DNA from 2 places in the Candidatus Pelagibacter sp. HIMB1542 genome. Region 2 is predicted to be linked to the other one. Evidence: riboswitches for the same ligand, from Rfam matches in the RefSeq annotation. Region 2 holds a riboswitch; the other holds the start of a gene.

Region 1 (6,897 bases), 270 kb from region 2:
ATAGATCTTCTTAAGAAGATTAAATATTTGCTAAAAGATCAAGGAATGACAATTAATGGAGTCAAGAAGATCCTGGATAATGAAGATACTTTAAAGCTTGACGAAATGGCAGATAAATCTATAAAAGCTGAAAAATTAAAAAATAAGTTAACTAAAATATCAAATATTTTAAAAACACTAAAATAAATGGCAAAAAAAACACACGTAAAAGTTAGAATGGTCCCAGAAGCTAAACCTGATAGTCCTTACTTTTATTATGTAAAAAAACCAGCAGGTGGCGAGAAAGCAAAAGTAAAATTATCTGCAAAAAAATATAATCCAGACACAAGAAAACACGAAATGTTTGTGGAGAAAAAGCTTCCACCTCATAGTAAGTAAATTATTTTTTTTTAAAATTTCTTCTTTCGTAATCAATATAAGACCAAATCATATTTTTCCAAATACGATTAGTTATTTTTGGATCAATGCCTTGTTTTAAAGATTTTGCTTTAATTTTTTTTAATATAAAATTAATTCTTTTCTTATCTACGATTTCTTTTTTAAATTCTTTTAGTTTTAAAACTTCCTCAACTAGTTTTGTTCTATATTTTATAAGTGATAATAGTTTATTATCTAGCTTATCAAGCTTAACTCTTATTAAATCTAGTTTTTTTTTATTATTTGGCGACATTTAATTTATTGGAATACTTAATAATTATTATATTTATCTGAGCATGTACAGTGAGAATAATCATTTAAATAATCAACTTAAATTGTGGATGCTATCATTATTAATTTTAGTTTCTTTAATAATATTGGTTGGAGGTTTAACAAGACTAACGGACTCCGGTCTATCAATTACTACTTGGGAATTATTTGTTGGTTTTTTTCCACCTTTTACAAATGAAAAATGGTTAGAATATTTTAGTTTATATAAAACAATTCCTGAATACAGCCAACAAAACTTCAATATGACTCTTGATGAATTTAAAGTAATATTTTGGTGGGAGTGGGGACACAGGCAGTTAGGGAGAATAATTGGTTTAACCGTATTACTCCCAATGGTTTATTTTACAGTAAAACATGGAGTTTGGATTATAAAAAAATATGGACTTATTTTTTTACTGGTTTGTTTTCAAGGATTTTTAGGTTGGTACATGGTATCAAGTGGATTAGTTGAAAGAATTGATGTTAGCCATTATAGACTAGCAACACATTTAGTTACAGCTTTTATAATTTTATCAATTGTATATTGGCAATTTTTAAAGTTATCATCCTCTTCAAATCAAACAATTTCAATTAATCTTTTTATAGCAAAAATTTTTTTAGTTTTATTATTTTTCCAACTAATTATAGGTGCTTTTGTATCTGGTATGGATGCTGGTAAAATCTATAACACCTGGCCATTGATGGGAGTTAATTATTTTCCTGATGATAGTAGTTTTAAAGAGTTTTTGAATTTGAAAGTTTTTGATAATCCTTCTATTGTTCAATTTATACATAGAAATTTAGCATACTTAATTATAGTCATTTATGCCTTAATCCTCTTTAAGGTAATTAACACTGGAAACAAAAAATTATACAAACCTATCACTGTAATTGGTTTGACTTTGGCATTTCAAATTTTTCTTGGTGTGATAACTATTTTATCTGGAGTAAAAATGTTATTTGCATCTTTACACCAGATAAATTCTATTTTGATAATACTTTCAACTTTGTATTTTTTATTTATTTCAAAATACAAAAGACAGATTAATTAATTTCTATTTGTAGACATATAAATAAAATTAACTAACTGCTTTTAAATTACCTTTTGATGATTTGTCTAAAGCTTGATCTAAATCATCGATGATATCATCTATATGTTCCAAACCAATACAAAGTCTAACATATCCAGGGGTTACACCTGAAGCAGCTAATTCATCCTCATTTAATTGACTGTGAGTAGTTGTTGCTGGGTGTATTGCTAAACTTCTAGCGTCACCTATATTTGCAACGTGGTAAAACATTTTTAAAGCCTCAATGAATTTTTTACCAGCTTCGATACCACCAGCTAATTCAATACCAACTAAAGCACCATTACCATTTTTAAGATATTTTTTTGCTCGACTTGATATCTCTTCATTATGTTCAGTGGAATAAATTACTCTCTCAACAGCTTTATGATTTTTTAAGTACTCAACCACTTTTGCAGCATTATCACAGTGTTGTTTCATTCTTAAAGCAACTGTTTCAAGTCCTTGTATAACACCAAATGCATTATCGGGAGAAAGAGCTGATCCTAAATCTCTTAATAGGGTTACTCTTGCTCTAACTGCAAAAGCAACATTTGCACCTGTTAATTCGGGCACAGCTTTACCCCAAACAACTCCTCCATAACTTGCATCAGGTTCATTAAATAGTGGCTGTCTTTTTGGATCTGCTGTCCAATCAAAATTTCCACCATCTACTAGTGCACCCCCAACTACTGTTCCATGACCTGCTATATATTTTGTTAAAGAATAAACAACCACAGCAGCACCATGTTCAATTGGTTTACAAATTACAGGGGCAGCAGTGTTATCTAAGATTAATGGAATGTTATATTTTCTACCAATATCTGAAACTTCTTTAATTGGAAAAACTCTTAAATATGGATTTGGTAATGTTTCTCCATAAAAAGCTCTAGTTTTATCATCTATTGCTTTTTCAAAGTTTTTTGGATCTGAAGGATCTGCATATCTTACTTCTATACCAAGCTTACTTAAAGTATGCGTAAATAAAGAAACTGTTCCACCATAAAGATCTGTTGAACTAACAATATTATCTCCAGCTTGAGCAACGTTTAATATTGCAAAAGTAGAAGCGGTTTGCCCAGATGCTACAGTTAAACTTGCAAGACCACCTTCAAGCGCAGCGATTCTCTTTTCCAACACATCGTTAGTTGGATTCATTATTCGTGTATAGATGTTTCCAAACTCTTTTAACGCAAATAAATTAGCTGCATGTTCAGTGTTATTAAATTGATACGAGGTTGTTCTATAAATTGGAACTGCTACTGAATTTGTAGCCGGATCACTTCTGTAGTCTCCACCATGTATCGCAATAGTTTCTGGATTATTTCTTTTTGTACTCATTTTTACTCCTTTTTTAGTGCTTTTGCTTTATGCAAGGCGCACAATACAGTTCAAATGCCTACCGATTTAAAATTTTATGAAAATTCCATTTTAGCAGTTTTATGCCCGCAATAGGATCAAATCGGCAAGTGATAAATAGCATATTAGTTATGTTTTACAAGCTAAATATAAAATTGACTTTGAATAATTTAATAGTATTAATCCACGCACAATGACAAAATTTACAAAAAAAGATCAAGTCACATCATATTGGTACGAGATTGACGCAAAAAATGCAGTTGTTGGAAGATTAGCGACTGTTGTATCTAATATTATTAGAGGCAAAAATAAGACTACTTATACACCTCACATGGATGATGGAGATTTTGTTGTAGTAAAAAATATCGAACAAGCAAAATTTACTGGTAAGAAGTTTCAAAACAAAAAGTATTATAGACACACAGGACATCCAGGTGGAATTAAAGTTACCACACCAGAAAAACTTCATGAAAAAAAACCTGGAGAAACTTTGAAATTAGCAGTTAAAAGAATGTTGCCTGGTGGTGTTTTGGGTAGAAAACAACTAACAAAATTAAAAATTTATTCTGGAAGTGAGCATCCTCATGCTGCACAAAACCCAAAAGTTATAGAATTAGATAAACTAAACAATAAAAACATTGCAAGAAATTAATATGGAAAACGTACAATCAAACACAAAAACTCCTAAGTTAAAATTAGATTTTAAAGATAGTAAGTACGCGACAGGTAGAAGAAAAACTTCAATAGCAAAAGTTTGGTTAAAAAAAGGTTCTGGTAAAATTTATGTTAATGGCAAATTATATAATGAATATTTTGCTGATGAAATTCACAAAATGCAAATTACAAGACCTTTTGAAATTATAAATCAAGCTACAGATTATGATGTTAGATGTAGTGTAAAAGGTGGCGGACCTACAGGTCAAGCTGGAGCAATGGTTCATGGTATTTCTAAAGCTTTGGTTCTCTTTGATGAAAATTTAAAAACAACATTGAAAACTGAAAAGCTTACAACCAGAGATTCTAGAGCTGTTGAGAGAAAAAAACCTGGTAGAAGAAAAGCTAGAAGAAGCTTCCAGTTTTCTAAAAGATAATTTTTTTTACAATTTAAACTGCTATAATAAAAAATGCCTAAGCTTAATGCATTAGTTGCCGGATCTACAGGATATATTGGTGTTCAATTAATCAAGTTATTAATTAACCACAAATATATTAATATTAAATATCTATGTGGAAATTCGTCTGTTGGAAAAAATATTTCTTATTATGACAAATCTCTATCAAAAAAAAAATTACCTAAAATTGTAAAATTTAATCCTAAATTATTAAATGGTATTGATGTTGTCTTTACAGCTCTACCAAATGGTGAGGCTCAAGATATAGCAAAAAAACTTAATGATAATATTACTCTAATTGATTTAGCGGCAGATTTTAGATTAAAAAAAGCTAATGATTATTTAAAATGGTATAAACAAAAACATCGAGCTCCAAAACTACAGAAGAAAAGCATTTATTGTTTACCAGAAATAAATCGTGATGAATTAAAAAATCACAATATTATTTCATGTCCAGGATGTTATCCAACATCAATATTATTACCTCTTGTTCCGCTAATTAAAAAAAAATTAGTTAAATTAGACAATATAATTATTGATTCAAAATCTGGATATTCTGGTGCCGGTAGAGGAGTTCATAAAAAATATAAAGACAAGAATTTATACGAATCTTTAAGTGCTTATGGTGTCGGTTTTCATAGACACAATTCTGAAATTCATCAATTTTTAAGTAAATTTACAAATAAAAATTTTCAATTTAGTTTTACTCCACATTTATCTCCAATGTTTAGAGGCATATTAAGTACAATTTATTTAGATTTAGAAAAAAATGTTAATCAATCAAAAATCATCAAAACACTTGAGATGTCTTATAAGGGAGAAAATTTTGTTAAAATATTAGATTCTGATAAACTTTTGAGTACAAATGATGTTATCAATACAAACAATTGCTTTATCACAGTGTGTAAATCAAAATATAAAAACAAAATAATCATTATTTCTGCAATAGATAATTTAATCAAAGGTGGAGCAGGTCAGGCTGTTCAAAATTTAAATAATAAATTTAATTTTCCTGAAAGAACTGCTTTAAAATGAAATATTTGTTAATTATTTTTCTAATTTTTTTATGTAATTGCTCTTTAAATAAAGATTCTCAGTATTGGACAGAACATCCTGCTGAAAATAAAAAAAATCAAAAAAAAATAACTGAAATACTTAAAAAGTCAGACGATATAACAAAAATGACATTAGAAGAATATGAGATTTATATAGATGACTATACTAAAAAAAGTAAATATCCAGATATAAGCAAATGAATAATATAGTGAATGTTGCAATTGTTGGACTTGGTCAAGTTGGTAATTATTTATTTAATGAACTAATTGTTAAAAAAAAAGATATTGAACTTAAAACAGGAAAAAGAGTTCATGTAGTAGCTATTTCTGCAAAAAATATAAATAAAAAAAGAAAATATAAAATTAATAGAAAAATTTTTTACAAAAACCCATTTGAAATTTTTAAAAAAGAAAAAGTTGATATATTATTTGAAGTAATTGGACAATCAGATGGGGTTTCTAAAAAATTAGTTGAAACTGCGTTAAAGAATAAAATCCATGTAATAACTCCAAATAAAGCTTTAATTTCAAAACATGGAAATAATTTAGCAAAACTAGCTGAAAAAAATAATGTCAATTTAGAATTCGAAGCATCTGTTGCTGGCGGGATACCGATATTGAGATCTATTAAAGAGGGATTAGCTACAAATAAATTATCTAAAGTTTATGGAATTTTAAACGGTACTTCAAATTATATATTGTCAGAGATGGAAAATTCTGAGCAAAATTTTGCTGATGTTTTGAAAAAAGCTCAAATGCTTGGATATGCCGAACCAGGAAATCCAAAATTAGATTTAAATGGTTTTGATGCATTTGCAAAAGTGAGAATTTTATCCGCTTTGGCTTTTAATAGTAAAATATCAAATAAAAAATGTTTAATGGAAGGAATAGAAAAGATTGATTTAAAAGATATTAAAATTGCAAATCAATTAGATTTAAGAATTAAACTACTGGGTATCTCTGAACTTAAAAATAATCAACTTTTTGAAACTGTTCATCCATGTCTTGTAAGTAAAAAATCATATATTGGTAATGTAAATGGAGTAATGAATGCTGTAATCCTTAATGGCAAACCAGTAGGAGAAAGTGTATTACAAGGGGAGGGTGCTGGACCAGGTCCCACTTCATCATCTTTATTATCTGACTTATTATCTATTTTAAGAGGAAACATTAAAAAGCCATTTGGTGTAAGTGTAAATAAGCTTAAAACTTTAAAGACTTACAACGTAAATAATTATGTTAATTCTTTATATTTAAGATTTGAAGTTAAAGATAAACCAGGCGTTTTATCTCAAATAACCAATCGTTTAGCTAAATATAAAATTTCTGTCAAAAGATTAATCCAAACCCCAGATAAAAAAAATAATAAAGCTACCATCGTAATAGTTACTCATAAAACCACAGAATTAAATTGTAATAGCTGTTTATCTATATTTAAAAAAAATAAGAATATCTTAAAATCACCTACGTTAATTAGATTGCTTGATTAATGGAAATATATTTCAAACTTATTGAAGTATTATTTCCTGTTTTTTTTGTTGTTGGGATTGGGTATTACCTTGGTAAGAAAAAACCAGATTTTGATAATTCCTTTATAACTACTTTTGCCTCAAATGT
Region 2 (6,897 bases):
TTTACCTAAAGAAGTTAAAGATGGCGCAATGCAAGTTGACGGTATTGAGGACGTTGATCTTGAATTAGTTTGGGACCCACCTTGGAATAAGGATATGATGTCAGAAGCTGCAAAACTGGAGTTAAATTTATAATGAATCCAATTATTAAATTAAGTGATAATGCTGCGGAAAGAATTAAAGAAATTATGTCTAATGCAGAAAAAGACTCTTTAGGTGTAAGAGTTTCAGTTAAATCAGGAGGTTGTGCTGGCATGTCTTACGTCATGGAGTATACCAAAGAAGTAAATCCAAATGATGAAGTAATTGAGGAAAAAGGTGTGAAAGTATTTGTCGATTCTGCAGCTATTATGTATTTGCTTGGAACAGAAATGGATTACAAAAAAGAAGAGCTATCTTCTTCGTTTGTATTCAATAATCCCAACGAAACAGAAAGATGTGGATGCGGGGAATCCTTTAAAATCTAGCAAAAGTTGAATGTTCTCATTTAACGCATATCAGTATTGCATCATACGCATACCTAGTATATATATTTATGTATGAACAAATTTGAATTTAAAAATCTTGTTAAAAACCTAAAAGATACAATTAAAGAAAGAACTTTCTTTAAAGATTTACGTAAAGAAGTTGAGACCGGTGCAAACGGTACTCAAGATTACGTTGTTAAAAAAGGTATTAACAAAGATACAATTGCAACAACCAGACAGTAATTAAATATTAACTACTGTAATACATCTCAAACTCTACAGGATGAGGTGCGTGTTCAAATTTATGAATTTCCTCAAACTTAAGTGCTATATAAGCATCGATTTGGTCGTCAGTAAATACACCACCTTGAGTTAAAAACTCTCTATCCTTATCTAAACTTTCCATTGCTTCTCTTAAAGATCCACAAACGGTTGGTATAGCTTTTACTTCTTCTGGTGGCAATTCATATAAATCTTTATCAAAAGACTCACCTGGATGTATTTTATTTTTAATTCCATCAATACCTGCCATTAACATTGCTGCAAACGTTAGGTAAGGATTACCTGCTGCATCTGGAAATCTAATTTCACATCTTGCACCTTTTTTACTTAAAGTAATTGGAATTCTACATGATGCCGATCTGTTTCTTGCAGAGTAAGCTAATAATACTGGAGCTTCAAAACCAGGGATTAATCTTTTGTAACTATTTGTTGTAGAGTTAGCAAAAGCATTAATCGCTTTAGCATGTTTTAAAATTCCACCAATATAGTGTAATGCAGTTTCTGAAAGTCCTGCATATGCTTCACCTGAAAATACAGGAGTATCACCTTTCCAAATAGATTGGTGAATATGCATACCTGAACCATTATCACCTGCAACTGGTTTTGGCATGAAGGTTGCAGTTTTCCCAAATGAATGTGTTACCATTTGAACTACATACTTATAAAGTTGAACGTTATCTGCTTGGTCAACCAAAGTTCCAAAATACATACCAAGTTCATGTTGACTTGGAGCAACTTCATGGTGGTGTTTTTCAACTTTGATACCAACTTCTTTTAAGTTTTTTAAATATTCACCACGCATATCTTGCTCACTATCAACAGGTGGCACAGGAAAATAACCTCCTTTGATTTGAGGTCTATGACCCAAATTTCCATTTTCATATTCTTTACCTGAATTATATGGACCTTCTTTACTATCTATTTTAAATCCACTTTCATTCATATCATTTTTAATTCTTACATCATCAAAAACAAAAAATTCTGGCTCAGGTCCAAAAAACGCTTTATCACCAATACCTGATGATTTTAAATATTCCTCTGCTTTTTTTGCAACTCCTCTTGGATCTCTTTCGTAAGGATCTTTTTTGATTGCATCTAAAATATCACAGAACAAAACTACAGTATTATGAGACGTGAAAGGATCCATGAACATTCTTGCAGTATCAGGTTTTAAAATCATGTCAGATTCGTTAATTGCTTTCCATCCAGCAATAGATGAACCATCAAAAAACACTCCTTCATTAAGCATGTCAGCATCTACTATTGATGCATCCATAGTTAAATGTTGAAGTTTTCCTCTTGGATCAGTAAATCTTAGATCTACAAATTCTGCTTCTTTCTCTTTAATAAATTTTAAAACGTTTTCTGCACTCATTTTGTCTCCTATGTAATTTCGATGGAGCCTAATTAGCAAAAAAAAGTTAAAAAATAATGCTTATTTAATAAATAACACCTATGCATTTTTTACATAAGTAGTGTATCTACTCAATCAAATTAGGAAATTTTATAAATTCAATGGAATCAATACCAAATAAAGAACCGGTAAAAAGGGCAGAAAAAGCTCTTAAAACATTCGATCAAAATTTAAATGTTATCGTCTTAGAAAAAACAGCAAGAACAGCCAATGATGCTGCTACAGCTTTGGGTTGCAATGTTGGTGCTATTGTTAAAAGTTTACTTTTTAGGGCAGGTGACAACTATATATTAAGCTTGGTATCCGGAGACAAGCGTTGCTCATTAAATAAGTTAAAAAAAATTCTCAATGAAAAAGACGTGTCCATGGCATCCCCAAAAGCTGTTAAAGAGAATACAGGATATACAATTGGTGGAGTGTCACCAGTAGGTCACTTAAAGCAATGTAAAATCTTTATTGATAAAAGTCTAGAGAGATTCCCAGATATATTTGGAGCAGCTGGACATCCAAATGCTGTTTTCAAAATAAATTATAATAAGTTAATTGAAATAACAAACGGATCACCAGAAGATATTATTGAATGAGAGAACCAAAACTAATTGATTATAGTTTATTAACGTTGTTAGCGTTGATTTGGGCATCTGCTTTTTTTAATATTAAAATTGCAACCTATTCATTTGGTCCTGTTACAATTGCATTTCTAAGAGTTTTTTTTGGTTCAATTCCAGTTTTAATACTTTGCTTTTACAAAGAAATTAAAATCGAGGCATTTTCAAAAGATTGGTATTGGTTTGCAATGATTGGATTTATAAATTTAGTAGCTCCATTTTTTTTAATAGCATATGGAGTTAAATCTGTTCAAAGTAACTTAGCAGCAATTTTAATGTCATCAACTTCACTTAGCTCAGTAGTGCTAGGACATTTTTACACCAAAAATGAAAAATTTAATTTAATTAGAACCACAGGAGTTCTAATTGGATTTTCAGGAATAGTTTATTTATTTTCAGATAATTTATTAATTAATGAAAATAACTTTACTTCAGCATTATTAATTTTGTTAGGTGCTACTTGTTATGTAATTGGAGGTCTTTTAACATTAAAAATAAGTAAGAAAAAAAATGAAAATGTAACCAGTTCAATTTTGATTTGGGCTACTATTATATTATTACCTTTAGTATGTTTGATTGAACAACCTTGGAAAACTGTTCCAAGATTAGATTCTACTATTTCAGTTATTTATCTTGGGTTGATATCTACTGGAATTGCTTGGTTATTGAGATTTAGAATTTTAATTAACAATGGTTTAATTTTTCAATCTCAAGTATCTTATTTAATTCCAATATTTGGTACCATTTTAAGTTATATCTTTTTAAAAGAATTGGTTACTACTAAAGTTATAATTTCATTGATAGCAGTTATTATAGGTATCTATTTTGTAAGAAAAGGTACAAAATTTAAATAATGTTTTTTATTGCCTCTATATGTGAAGGCCGAGTTTCACAACATCCTCCAAGAATAGTGGCTCCATTTTCTTTAAATTTTTTTGCAAAAATTGATATTTTTTCAGGATCTAAATCTTTTCTTTGACCTAAAAAACTATTGGGGTTCGATCCATCATTTTCTTTATACTGAGAAGTATAACCACCTGTTGGTTTAGTTGTGATAAATCCATTTAATTTGAAACCAAATGGAACATTAAGTTTTTGAATTTCATCTAAATTATTCTCATAATTTTCAGGCGAAACACATGCTAGAATTACTCCTAGGCAATTTTCAGTAATTATTGAATTAATTTCAGAAATTTTTTCTCCACTTGGTAAAGAGTTTCCTTCAGAAATATGAACCCCAACTAAGTACGGTTTATTAAATTTCTTAATAGCTTCTATTCCACATCTAATTTCTTTGATACTGCTCCAGACATCAAAATAGAAAAAATCTACTGAGGGGTTTAGTAATTCAGCTAATTCCGAATGATCCTTTGTGATTTCTTTTTCACTTCTCTTGTCTTCTTCATATGTCAAATCTTGAGGCGGGAGTCCTCCTGCAATCTTAATGCGTGGATTATTTAATTTAGCTTTTTGTGCAATTTCACAGGCTTTCTGATTTAAGAATTTAAATTGATCTTCTATTCCATTTTCTCTCAATCTTTTTCTTCTCGTTGTAAAAGTTGTAGTTACAATTACATCAGCTCCAGATTTAATAAAATCATTATGAATATTAAGTATTAAGTCGTGGTATTTTTCCTCAATTAAAGCATTTGCACTCCACAAAGTTCCCTTGGGCTCCATACCTCTGGCCAATAATTCTTGACCCATTCCACCATCTAAAATTTTTGTTGTTTTAAAAAAATTTTTATCCATCTTATCCTCACTTTTTTAGTGCTTAAGCTACATGCAGGTGCACAATATAGTTCAACTACCTTGCTAATTAGATCTATTGGGAATTTCCATTTTAGCAGTTTATGCCCGCAATAGGATCAAATCGGCAATTACGTTTATATAATATTATTAAAGTTTGTAAATTATTTATTAAAAATTATTTTAGCATTGAAAGAAAACGATCTTCTTTCTTCTTCAATATTAAAGGGGTAGGCTGTATGCATTAAGTAGTTTGGAAATATTAAAAGATCGCCTGTTTTTGGTATCAAATTAAAAATACTTTTTGAAAGAAAAGCTTTTTGTCCATTTATAAAATCAATTGTTCCATTGGTTTTTATTTTTTTATTTTTAACATTTTTATTTTTTGTCATATGTTTTGGAATTTTTAAATAACCAACACCCGATAAGTCGCCTTCATGATAATGTATAGGATTATACTCATTTTTATATTGGCTAACGACCCACAGGTTTAAAATTCTAATTTCTTTAATTTTTTTAATATGTTCTTTAGTTAGAAAAATTTTAATATTTTTTATTAATTCTTTTTCTAAATTTTTTTTTATAAAACTTTTAGAAATTTGAACTTCTTTTCTAATTTGACTTGCTAATTTTGAACTATAATCATTTGATTTTGAGAAGATTTTTGTATCAACTTCCTTGTTAAGTTTTTCTAAAAATTTTTTAGAAATTTTAGATTTTCCTATTGAAGGTCCAAATGGTTTAAAATTTTTCATGAGAGATTAAATATATCAAAAAATAATTAATTCAACTTAAGCTATAAGTGTTATGCCCATTCTTATAGCAACAAAAATTACTAAGCATGCAGTCATTAGAGCTAATATTTTGTTAGATAGGAATTTTATATTTAAAAAACTTCCAATTTGACCACCAATTAAGACAGCAATAAATAGTGGCCAGTAATTTAAAAATTCGTTAAAGACTATATCCTTTGTTAATTGACCACCTATACCAAAAATTGAATTTACTAAAATAAATAAGGACGCAGTACTTGTTATATGCTTTGGAAATCCTGCTTTCATCAAAAATAAAATAGGACTTAAAAATATCCCACCACCAATTCCAACCAAACCAGATATAAAACCAATTATTGATCCTATTAATATTGATAAAACTAGGGGTATTTTTTTTGTTATAATTTTTTGTTTGTTAAATGATTTGCTTTCAATAAGTAAAAAAACTCCAGCTAATATTAAAATGAAGAAAAGCAAGATTTCAAATAAATTTTTTTCAATAGAGATCGATGCTCCTATAAAAGCAAAAGGTACAGAACCTATTAAATAAGGATAAAGTAAATTAAAATTAATATTCTTTGATTTTAAAAAATTTATAGAATTTCCTGAAACTACAATAATATTACAAATCAAAGCTAAAATTGGAAAAATATAGTAAGGGACATCCCAAATTAAAAGTAGTGCAAGATAAGTAGAGCCACCACCAAATCCTATACTTGAATATAATACTGCAGTTATAAAAAAAAATATTGTAAGTATAATCATTAAAAAAATTTATTTATGATTGTAAATATAGCTTTACTAACTGTAACAGATACAAGAACAATTGATAACGATAAATCTGGTGCGATCTTGGTTGAAAAAATTAAAGAGGCCAATCATCAATTAATTGACAGAAAAATTTGTAAAGACAATAAAGCAGATATAGTTAAAATTCTAAAAGACTGGATTAATCATAAAGATATTGATGTTATCATTACAACTGGTGGCACAGGTTTAACTGGGAGAGATATTACACCCGAAGCTGTTGATGAAATAGCAGATAAACATATTCCAGGATTTGGCGAAGTTTTTAGGACTATTAGTTTAAAAACAGTTGGTACGTCTTCAATTCAATCTAGAGCTTGTGCAGTTCTATCAAATGGTAAATACATATTTGCCTTACCAGGATCCTCAGGCGGAGTAACAGATGCTTGGGACGGTATCCTTAAACATCAATTAGATATTAATCATAAACCTTGTAATTTTGTTGAATTGTTTCCTAGACTAAAAGAGAAATAAAAAAATATCTCATTATTTTTCCAAAACTCACAAGCAATAAAAAAATTAAAAATTTAATTCTCATCGTTCCAGCAATAAAAGTAATAGGGTCACCAATAATTGGTACCCAAGCAAATAACAAAGACCATTTACCATACTTTATAAACCACCTGGATGATCTATCAATTTGTGTGTTAGTAAAAGGAAACCATTTTTTATCTTGAAATTTCAAGAAATAAATTCCTAGAAACCAATTGAAGATAGATCCTAAAATATTTCCAAAACTTGCAAAAAATACTAACAAAAATTTGTTATAAGTTTCTGATAACAGATAAGTTGCTAATAT

The links. A riboswitch is a leader RNA that binds a small molecule or an ion and turns the genes downstream of it on or off. The one in region 2 is predicted to bind S-adenosylmethionine.
Region 1: linked by a shared signal. The riboswitch ahead of ACTTBI_RS02485 (O-acetylhomoserine aminocarboxypropyltransferase/cysteine synthase family protein) and the one ahead of ACTTBI_RS04030 (homocysteine S-methyltransferase family protein) in region 2 are both predicted to bind S-adenosylmethionine.

What each region holds. Positions count from the first base shown of each region.
Region 1 covers NZ_JBNAJB010000001.1:454,777-461,673, forward strand. The annotation lists gene ACTTBI_RS02465 (MerR family transcriptional regulator) at 1-186, shown strand, start outside; gene ACTTBI_RS02470 (50S ribosomal protein L33) at 187-378, shown strand; gene ACTTBI_RS02475 (chorismate mutase) at 380-670, opposite strand; gene ACTTBI_RS02480 (COX15/CtaA family protein) at 714-1,739, shown strand; gene ACTTBI_RS02485 (O-acetylhomoserine aminocarboxypropyltransferase/cysteine synthase family protein) at 1,767-3,095, opposite strand; SAM riboswitch class V at 3,098-3,164, opposite strand; gene rplM (50S ribosomal protein L13) at 3,307-3,765, shown strand; gene rpsI (30S ribosomal protein S9) at 3,767-4,204, shown strand; gene argC (N-acetyl-gamma-glutamyl-phosphate reductase) at 4,238-5,260, shown strand; gene ACTTBI_RS02505 (hypothetical protein) at 5,257-5,481, shown strand; gene ACTTBI_RS02510 (homoserine dehydrogenase) at 5,478-6,770, shown strand; gene ACTTBI_RS02515 (AEC family transporter) at 6,770-6,897, shown strand, end outside.
Region 2 covers NZ_JBNAJB010000001.1:728,323-735,219, reverse strand. The annotation lists gene ACTTBI_RS04060 (SUF system Fe-S cluster assembly protein) at 1-133, shown strand, start outside; gene ACTTBI_RS04055 (HesB/IscA family protein) at 133-465, shown strand; gene ACTTBI_RS04050 (hypothetical protein) at 538-708, shown strand; gene glnA (type I glutamate--ammonia ligase) at 716-2,122, opposite strand; gene ACTTBI_RS04040 (YbaK/EbsC family protein) at 2,263-2,745, shown strand; gene ACTTBI_RS04035 (DMT family transporter) at 2,742-3,623, shown strand; gene ACTTBI_RS04030 (homocysteine S-methyltransferase family protein) at 3,616-4,521, opposite strand; SAM riboswitch class V at 4,529-4,591, opposite strand; gene ACTTBI_RS04025 (putative 2OG-Fe(II) oxygenase) at 4,683-5,273, opposite strand; gene ACTTBI_RS04020 (sulfite exporter TauE/SafE family protein) at 5,310-6,056, opposite strand; gene ACTTBI_RS04015 (molybdenum cofactor synthesis domain-containing protein) at 6,072-6,572, shown strand; gene ACTTBI_RS04010 (YqaA family protein) at 6,553-6,897, opposite strand, start outside.